Regions from separate parts of the Paenibacillus sp. Negev47 genome, predicted to be linked through region 2. Evidence: riboswitches for the same ligand, from Rfam matches in the RefSeq annotation. Region 2 holds a riboswitch; each other region holds the start of a gene.
What was found. Region 2 has a riboswitch for S-adenosylmethionine ahead of metA (homoserine O-acetyltransferase MetA). Riboswitches for the same ligand answer to the same signal wherever they lie in the genome.
Positions count from the first base shown of each region.

Region 1 (3,182 bases), 2.7 Mb from region 2:
ACATGTATTGGGAAGCGCTGATGCTCATCCATACCGCAACAACAGCCAGACCCGAAATAGAAACCAGTGTAATATACACGGTACCTGGCGCAATGATGCTGGACAGCAAGGCCAGCGCACCACCAACCATACTGATCAGGAGTGCATTCAATGGCACACCGTGTTTGGTCAATTTGGCAAACCATGGAGAGATCGTTCGTTTATCAGCCAGAGACCAGAGCATCCGTGACGAAGCATACAGGCCTGAATTGGCTGCAGAGAGAATCGCCGTCAGAATAACAAAGTTCATAATGTCTGCTGCATACGGCACACCCACTCGTTCCATTACTGCTACAAATGGACTTTGCAGTACACTGGCATCCGACATAGGTAGCAAGGCAGACAAGATAACAATCGTTCCGATGAAGAAAATAACCAAACGCCAGAGCGTCGTATGAATGGCTTTGGGTATCGTCTTCTCCGGGTTCTCCGTCTCCCCGGCAGCAATGCCGATTAACTCGGTGCCCGAGAATGCAAAGTTTACAGCAAGCATGGTCATCAATATCGCTGTAGCCCCATGGGGGAACCACCCGGATGCGGTAATATTCGATAGAAACGGCGCTGGTTCAGCATCCGCCATCGGAATGAACCCGAACATGGCTGCGCCACCGATAATTATAAAGACTACGATCGTCACTACTTTCACAGATGAGAACCAGAACTCGGATTCTGCGAATAATTTTACCGTTAATGCATTGAACAGAAAAATCATCAACGCAAAAATGGCACTCCATATCCATACGTTGACCGATGGGAACCAGCGCTGCATCAGCAGTCCGGCGGCTGTGAATTCGGAACCCAGCGCAACGGTCCAGGTTAACCAGTACAACCAGGCCACCGTGTAGCCCGTTGCTGGTCCGATATATTTGGCAGCATAGCTATGAAATGCTCCCGTCTCTGGCATGTGAACAGAGAGTTCACCAAGACAGAGCATAACCAGATATACGACGATCGCCCCGATCAGATAGGACAGAATGGTTCCCAGGGGTCCCGCCTGTTGAATCGTGTAACCCGAGCTTAGGAATAATCCTGTTCCAATCACTCCACCGAGAGAGAGCATGATCACATGCCGTGCCTGCATTTTCCGCTGAAAATGTCCTTTGTCGTTGTTGTTCTCCATACCTGTTGCTCCCTACTTCTTCATCCAGAAAAACAAAAAAGACCCACTCTTCCTAAAGAGTGCGCCGTTACTGACAAATAAAAACAAACGTCCTATCTATCAGGCTTTCACCCGCTGGAATTAGCACAGTATCCTTCAGATCTGTTGCTGAGGCTTCTAAGGGCCAGTCCCTCCACCTCTCTGGATAAGAAAATGATTTTTTATAAATATAGCGATCTATCATGAATGTGTCAACATTTTAATACTAACTTGCTAACTGGCACGCTATTCGGTGGAAGATCCGAGATTGGTGATAGTGGTCTTCACATCGTACGTAATTGGTACGGTACTAAAAATGTTATCCCAATCATCTTTGACTTTCTTCCACGTTTTGGGTTCTTTAATACGCAAGCTGTCCCGAAAATCCGCAACATCAACTTTGTAGGTATGCTGAAGTTTGTATAACACCTGACGAATCTGTTGTTCCGCCAGTTCAGAAAATTCTTTTTCCAGTTCCCTGCGATAAGCCCCTTTTTCCTCTCTTTCGGGAGCACGCCAATCCTCCATTAACCAGCCTTCGGATTCGGTCTTTACATGGAATGAAATATCATTGCCAATAACCTTGGGAATTACTTTTGTTTTCTTCTTTTTCATTTCATATACAACAGTGAATCCCTCTTTGTTGTAAGTCTTCAAGACGCCTCCTTTTTCTTTAGGCTTGATCCACGATAAACCTTCCAGATCCGTTTGACTTAGTTCTCCAATAAACTTAGTTGTTTTCCCATCGAATATGCTGCCACCTGAGAACTTGCCCTCTCCATTAGAGTACAGTACATTCTGGAGCAAGAAACTGGAACCAGATTGCATTTGGGCATCTAATTTGGAGAGCAAAACGGGGTCCAGTATTTTGTTGGACAAGTACGAATTACCAGTAATACCTGTTAGATAAAATGCCGGAATCCGGGAGGGATCATCTGAAGTCAGGACATCCACGGCACGATGATGACTTATCAGTACCAGACAATTTGGACGAATATCGTTATCCCGAAGTACAAAATCCAGCAGCTGGTCCAGACCATACTTTTTGGCAATATCCTTGGAGATGACGATGACCTTTAGATGATGTCCGATAAGTGGACGATCTCGCCTTAGTGCAAACTGACGAAAGATTTGCAGCAAGGAATCTCCGGTAAGCTGTTCATTAGAATAGGAAGTCTTTCCAGAAGCAGGTGAACCGGATTGTCCGCTCTGTTTACTGTTGGAACTGCCAGTGCCAGGCGCAATCTGCACCGTAGCCGTTAAATAATTATTCTTTGGATACGTTCCTCCCTGAGCAGCGATGTCCTTCTCAAATTCTGTTTCTTTAGCGATATCGATCCCGAGACCAACATAGACACTTAGTTCCTCGATCTCCCTACTACTCCAGCATCCGGATATTACCAGAAGGACGGACAAAGCAAAGGCTACACGTAAAAGCATAAAAAAACGAATCATGCATGTTTGCCTCCTTTTTTGCGAATAAGACTTATTATCAGGAGTAACAGAGGTACAGTGGCAAATAGAAGCACGGATAGATTGCCCAACATATCACCCAGTGCAAAGGTTTCATCCACGGTTTTCGGCATTAATGCCGTTAGATATATTACTGGCAGAAAGGCGTACATAATAACCTTGATCTTCTTCGTACGAAATAAATCCCGAATGCCCACCGAAGCGCAATAGTGTGTGATCGTGAAACTCGAGAAGATCTGCATAATCCAGATGACCAATAAGAGGGATTCGAACCGTTCAAAGATCAAACCTTGAATCTCGAAGCTTCTTACGAGATCCAGCGTGGGCCAAGTACGTGTTTTGATTCCGTCAAGTGACAGACTGCCTACAACCATCACAACGGTAATCAGATAAATCAGAGTCGATATGATGATGCCCCAGGTCATGGCTACATTGCTTTTCTTCGGATTTCTCATATAAGCAGTCATGACAAACATGACTTCGTACCCCGTGTAAGACAGCAGCGAAGGTTTCAACCCTTTGAGGACTGGCA
Region 1 covers NZ_CM177754.1:703,778-706,959, reverse strand. Annotated here, with positions in the region: gene mmuP (S-methylmethionine permease) at 1-1,159, opposite strand, end outside; SAM riboswitch class I at 1,249-1,350, opposite strand; gene AC4G47_RS03205 (Ger(x)C family spore germination protein) at 1,424-2,632, opposite strand; gene AC4G47_RS03200 (GerAB/ArcD/ProY family transporter) at 2,629-3,182, opposite strand, start outside.
Region 1: it holds a riboswitch for S-adenosylmethionine, as region 2 does, so the genes downstream of both, mmuP (S-methylmethionine permease) here and metA (homoserine O-acetyltransferase MetA) in region 2, are expected to answer to the same signal.

Region 2 (3,182 bases):
AATAATTATCAACAATCAAGTCAACCAGCAGGTACAGCAGACGATCGGGTGTACTGATTTCCTGTTCCCACAGGATGGGTTTTAATGTGCGCAATTCGCTGACCTTCTGTTTCGTAACACTTATAATGAAATGTCTGCCGAGGAACAGGTTGACCGCACGTAGAAATATCTCTTCATCATCAAAACGAATGCTATTAATCACAATAAAATAATGGTTCTCATATATCTCAATTTTCGGACGTTGTTCTTCGTCACTGAGACAGTCTTCCACAGCCAGATCATGCATTAAGAAGAGCGGTTGAAGTACCGCCAAATCGTCTACATCCGCATCAATCCAGTAAAATCCTTCCGCTGGTGGAGTCAGCGCCTGCTGAATGTCGTCCACCGGAATAAATACACCGTTGTTAACCAACCGGATTTTCATCGTTAATCTACTCCTTCTGCACCCGCCAACCTGGCGGATATTATCATTATGGGCGCAAAAAGAACAAATCAGCCGGTCGGCAGCGGAGCCTGGAGATCAGGGCTGCGTTCACTTTATAATCAAACGGAAGTTACGTCCCGCTGCCGGCATGCTGATGTCAATTCTCTATGCAGTTTGTCGGAATTCGGCTGCCAGTCAGGCCTCGGGTCGCCATCCATTTAATATGTCACCTCTCACATAAGGGTTTATAACACCTTGTTTAGTATACCGCTGGTACAAGGTGCTTTCAAGCGCAAAAATGTGTCTATTTCGCGCTCTGAGGCAGTGTATGACAACGAATGATGAACGGTTCCGATCTGGAAAGCAGACATTGAACTGCAACTTGACGTGAGGGCATTAATGTAATAAAGTAGACGGTGAACCATATTAAATTACAATCAAATACAGCGAAATCTTATCAAGAGTAGGTGGAGGGACTGGCCCGATGAAACCCGGCAACCGGCGGTATACCGCACGGTGCTAATTCTTGCAGCGACCAAGTGCCCAAGTGGCACTGTTGTAACTGAGAGATGAGAGAGGCGCATATCTATTTACATATGACCTTTCTCGAAATCCGAGGAAGGTCTTTGTCGTATGCCCCGACTTCTCAGCAGTGATTTTCGCTAAGGAACTTGAGGTTGTCTGTAACTTTCTTTGGATGGACTTGTAATCCAACATATGTAGACAAACTCATGGCAGCCTATAACTGCATTGATGTGGACACATCAAGCCAGCGGTAGCTGCATCTATCAATGCACAAGGAGGAGTTAGACTTACCATGCCAATCAAAATACCTGATACTCTGCCAGCAAAAGAAGTACTTGAAGGAGAGAATATCTTCGTCATGGATGAAACTTCTGCATACCAGCAGGATATTCGTCCACTCCGTATCGCTATATTAAACCTGATGCCCACAAAGGAAACGACGGAAACACAATTGCTTCGTCTGGTAGGAAATACGCCCATTCAGGTGGATGTCGTTCTGGTACATCCCAAATCCCATACCTCGAAGAATACGTCTCAGGAATATTTGGATTTGTTCTATAAAACGTTCGATGAGATTGAGCACCGCCGCTTTGATGGAATGATTATCACGGGTGCTCCTGTGGAGCAGATGGATTTCGAAGACGTGAACTATTGGAATGAAATCCAGGAGATTTTCGAATGGACCAAAACCAATGTGACATCAACCCTGCACATATGCTGGGCCTCCCAAGCTGGTTTATACCACCATTTTGACGTACCCAAGGTTGCACTTGATGAAAAGTGTTTTGGCGTTTTCCCGCACACCATCAACAAACCCCATGTTCCGTTGCTGCGTGGATTCGATGAAGTATTCAATGTTCCGCATTCCCGTCATACGGAAGTGCGACGTGAAGATATTGAAAAGAACGAGAAGTTAGAGATCTTGGCTGAATCCGAGGAAGCGGGTATCTTCCTGGTTGCTACCAAAGATGGCAAACAGATTTTTGCCACAGGGCATGCCGAGTATGATCCCTTCTCATTAAAGTGGGAGTATGACCGGGATGTAGCGAAAGGGTTGGATATCGCGCTTCCTAGGCATTATTATCCGAATGACGATCCTTCCCGTGTGCCACCAGCTACCTGGCGCGCTCATGCCAACTTATTATTCTCTAATTGGCTTAATTACTATGTGTATCAGGAAACACCTTACGATATTGGCCCGCAAATCTAATCGAGACCACAGGAGGATACAGCAATGGAAGACAACAACAAGTTGAAAATCGAAAGCCGCTTAGCACAAATTGGGTCCATCAATGAACCGGTAACAGGCGCCATTAACTTTCCGATCTATCAATCCACTGCGTTTCGCCACCCGAAGCTTGGACAAAGCACGGGATTTGATTATATTCGTACAACCAATCCAACCCGCAAAGTGTTGGAAGAAGCAGCTGCAGCGCTGGAATCCGGTGACGCAGGATTTGCCTGTAGCTCAGGCATGGCCGCGCTGCAAACCATCTTTGCCATGTTTGGTCAGGGAGATCATCTGATTGTATCGCTGGATCTGTATGGCGGAACCTATCGTCTGCTTGAACGCATCTTGTCCCGTTTTGGCGTAACCGCAAGTTATGTGGACACGAATGATCTTGCAGCACTGGAGAATGTTCGTCAGCCGAATACCAAAGCTGTATTCATTGAGACACCAACGAATCCGCTGATGATGATTACAGATGTAGAAGCCGTCGCTTCCTGGGCGAAAAGTTACAACCTGTTGACCATTGTTGACAACACGTTGCTCACTCCATTTTTCCAACGTCCGATTGAACTGGGTGCCGATATCATCATTCATAGTGCTACCAAATATCTGGGCGGACACAATGATGTACTGGCCGGATTAATCATAACCAAGGGTGAGGCATTATCCGCGGAAATGGCTTTCCTGCATAATTCCATTGGAGCTGTATTGTCTCCAAGTGACTCTTATCAGTTGATGAAAGGCATGAAAACGCTAGCTCTTCGCATGGAGCGTCATCAGCACAATGCACTTACCATTTCCAAATACTTGCTTGAGCATCCAGCGGTGGTTGAAGTGTATCATCCAGGCCTGTCAGATCATCCGGGTTATGAAATACAGAACAAACAATCCACCGGTAACACAGGTATCTTCTCTTTCAAAGTGAAGGATGCTCGTTATGTTGAACCTTTGCTGCGTCATATCAAACTTATTGCCTTTGCCGAAAGTCTCGGCGGAGTGGAA
Region 2 covers NZ_CM177754.1:4,785,471-4,788,652, reverse strand. Annotated here, with positions in the region: gene corA (magnesium/cobalt transporter CorA) at 1-424, opposite strand, end outside; SAM riboswitch class I at 876-1,000, shown strand; gene metA (homoserine O-acetyltransferase MetA) at 1,242-2,159, shown strand; gene AC4G47_RS21435 (PLP-dependent transferase) at 2,184-3,182, shown strand, end outside.

Region 3 (3,182 bases), 3.0 Mb from region 2:
CAGCAGCACCCCGAGTGGTAAACCAAAGATTACGGTAAACAAGCCTGATACACCCAAAATTTGCAGTGTCTCAATGGAAGCTTTACCAACCTCTTCCCAGCGAACTGTAGAAAAATCCATGTTAACGTAGCACCTCCACATCAAGTCCCTCTGCGGTTAATTCTGATATCGTCCGGTCAATCGCATGGGTATCGCCTTCGAACCGAACGGTCAGCTGCCCATAAGGAACCTGTTTGATCGTAGAGATCGTACCCTGCAGGATCGCAAAATCCACTCCCGTTTTACGTACCGTTCTGGACAAAATCGCTTCATACGTTTTGTTACCCAGAAAGGATATCTTCACAAGTTTGGAAGCAGCACCTGCCTGTAATTCCAAACCTGCACTAGCCAAAGCAGTCTCTTCAAGGGCAAGTCCAACTTCATGATCACGCATCATAAAGTCCCGCGTAATGGCATGCTGCGGCTTCAGGAATACTTCGGTTACAGGTCCCTGTTCCACTATGCCGCCTTGATGAATGACAGCCACCTTGTCACAGATATTCTGGATGACGTGCATCTCATGTGTAATCAGCACAATCGTCAGGTTGTACTTTTCATTAATGTCGAGCAATAACTTTAGAATCGAATTTGTCGTCTGCGGATCAAGTGCCGAGGTGGCCTCATCACATAGGAGTACATTCGGATCACTGGCGAGTGCTCTTGCAATCCCTACACGCTGTTTCTGTCCACCCGATAATTGAGCCGGATATTTGCTGCTATGGTGCTCCAGACCAACCAGAGCGAGCATTTCCTTCACTTTGCGATCAATTGCTTCCTTGGGCGTATTCACAAGCTTTAACGGAAAAGCTACATTATCATACACCGTTGCCGAGGATAACAGATTAAAGTGTTGAAAAATCATCCCGATCTTGCGTCTCTGTTGCTGCAATTCGGTTTTGTTCAGTTCAGTCAGGTTGATCCCGTCTACCCATACTTCACCCTCCGTAGGGCGCTCCAACAAATTAATGCAACGGATCAGTGTACTTTTTCCCGCTCCAGAATGGCCGATCACTCCGTAGATTTCACCCTTTTGGATGCTCAAATTCAGCTCGGATAGTGCCGTTGTAGATTTTGCCCCTTTGCCGTACGTTTTCGTTAAACCTTTTAATTCAATCAATCGCACTTGCCCCTTTCCAACCACCTACATGTATCTTTACCCGATCTAAAGGAAAACTCCCCTACACATACAAAAAAAGAGCCCTTTGCAGATACAAAGAGGGCTCTTTACGTGAAAGAATATACCTTCTCATCTGCCAAAATCGTGTCTTGCACCATTTTGTAGGAATTAGCACCTAACATCTATAACGAATGACACATGTGTCGTGTCGTTACAAATCGGTTGCCGGGCTTCATCGGGCCTGTCCCTCCGCCGCTCTCGATAAGAAATATGTTGTTGTAGGATTCTATAAGTTCATGTAGTTTATGCTTTATAATGTGAACGTAACTTCTAACTTCTGAATTATCAGTTATATCCGTGTAACATTCGATTGAAACTCAGTATATTCAAAGTATTCCGATTTGTCAAAGGGAATTATTTCTTTTCCATATTTTATTGATATAGCTATAAGAGGCTGTTAACGTTTCACAGACCATATCCACGCCCTTACGCATTTCCTGCACATGCTGATTCAGATCCTCCAATTTCACTTTACCTTGCAAGGTCTGATGTAACTGCCACAGATCATCGTGCATTTCGGAGTTCATGTAGTGGATTTCCATATTACGTCGTTTGCGCAGCTTGCTCATCGGCTCACGATAAGAGTCCTTGATCTGAATCAATCGCAGGGCAAGATCATGATGCTCCCTCGCAAAGTCGAACTGTCTTAACACGGTAAAATAAGAAAAATGCGCTTTTGTATTTGAAGTATTCAGCTGGAATATCTCATTCAATACGGTGCCGACTTTATCCAGAATGGCAAAGCAGCGAATGAAGCCATCTTTGTAAAAATAAACATACCGAGCATACTCAGCTTTCTCGGCTGGCGTCATATCGTCCGTAGAACCTGCAACGACCTTTTCTCGAAAATGAGCAGCAGCGAAGCAGCTTTGCTCCAGTTCATCCAGGGAAGAGATAAGCCCCTGGGTCCACACATACAGTTTCCGATAGTCGTGAGTAGGATCATGGTCCACATGCATTTGTCGCTGAAACAGCTCAAGTGTATGCGCCATGGACTCCATTGCTTCTTTCAGCAAACCTTCGTTTACACGCGGCTTTTCTCCCAGCAACGTTCGCAGCATATATAACCTCCTCTTTCCACTCTGCTGATCCATAAAGGTTCATCATATAAACATAATCATTCCGAGTAAACATGTAAACGCTGCATGCCATAGGTTGCCCTGATCCCCCTGACATCAAACAAAGTCCACCTGTCCAATGATGTACATCACTGGATGGTGGACTTTCAATATTGAGCCCAAAGACCAAGAAATGGATCTAGAAACGATTAACCGGGCGATGCAGCTTGTACACCAGGAAACTCATATACGTTAAGATCCCGAACAGTATGGCGATGTCCAGCATATGGGCAAGAGCTACGAACATGTATACTTCCGGACGACTCATCGTCACCATCATGAAAATACCGATGACCACTTGCATCAGAATCAAAACAACAGATACAACGCCAAGGGTACGCATTTCCTTGTTATCCGGATGATTACGATACGCGAAGTGACCCAGAATTGCAATAACAATCACTAAAGACGCAGCTGCTGCACGGTGAGCAAAAGCAACCGCTACCCCGCCTGAAAGCTCAGGAATAATCTGCCCGTTACAGAGCGGAAATCCGGAACAACCACCGGCAGAATCCGTGTGACTCACAAATGCGCCTGTGTATACCACGAGATACGTATAGATCGTGGAGAACCAGACCAGATTTCTGAATTTTTTACTGACCCGAGGATATTTATTCAGACGCTCCAATCCACCATCTTTTGCTTCCTGCCTTATGCCCAATGCCATCATAAGCGAACTGGCAAAGGCAATCAGCGCAAAGCCGAAATGAAGTGCCATAACTGCTGAAGATTGGGAGAAAACGACGGCAAAAGCCCCCATGATTCCTTGAACAATAACAAATATCAGGGTTAAGAAAGAAAACAATTGCAGGTCACGGCGTGACTTGCCGAACCGCAGAAAAGCAACA
Region 3 covers NZ_CM177754.1:965,877-969,058, reverse strand. Annotated here, with positions in the region: gene AC4G47_RS04520 (methionine ABC transporter permease) at 1-120, opposite strand, end outside; gene AC4G47_RS04515 (methionine ABC transporter ATP-binding protein) at 122-1,156, opposite strand; SAM riboswitch class I at 1,283-1,424, opposite strand; gene AC4G47_RS04510 (Cthe_2314 family HEPN domain-containing protein) at 1,561-2,277, opposite strand; gene AC4G47_RS04505 (COX15/CtaA family protein) at 2,474-3,182, opposite strand, start outside.
Region 3: it holds a riboswitch for S-adenosylmethionine, as region 2 does, so the genes downstream of both, AC4G47_RS04515 (methionine ABC transporter ATP-binding protein) here and metA (homoserine O-acetyltransferase MetA) in region 2, are expected to answer to the same signal.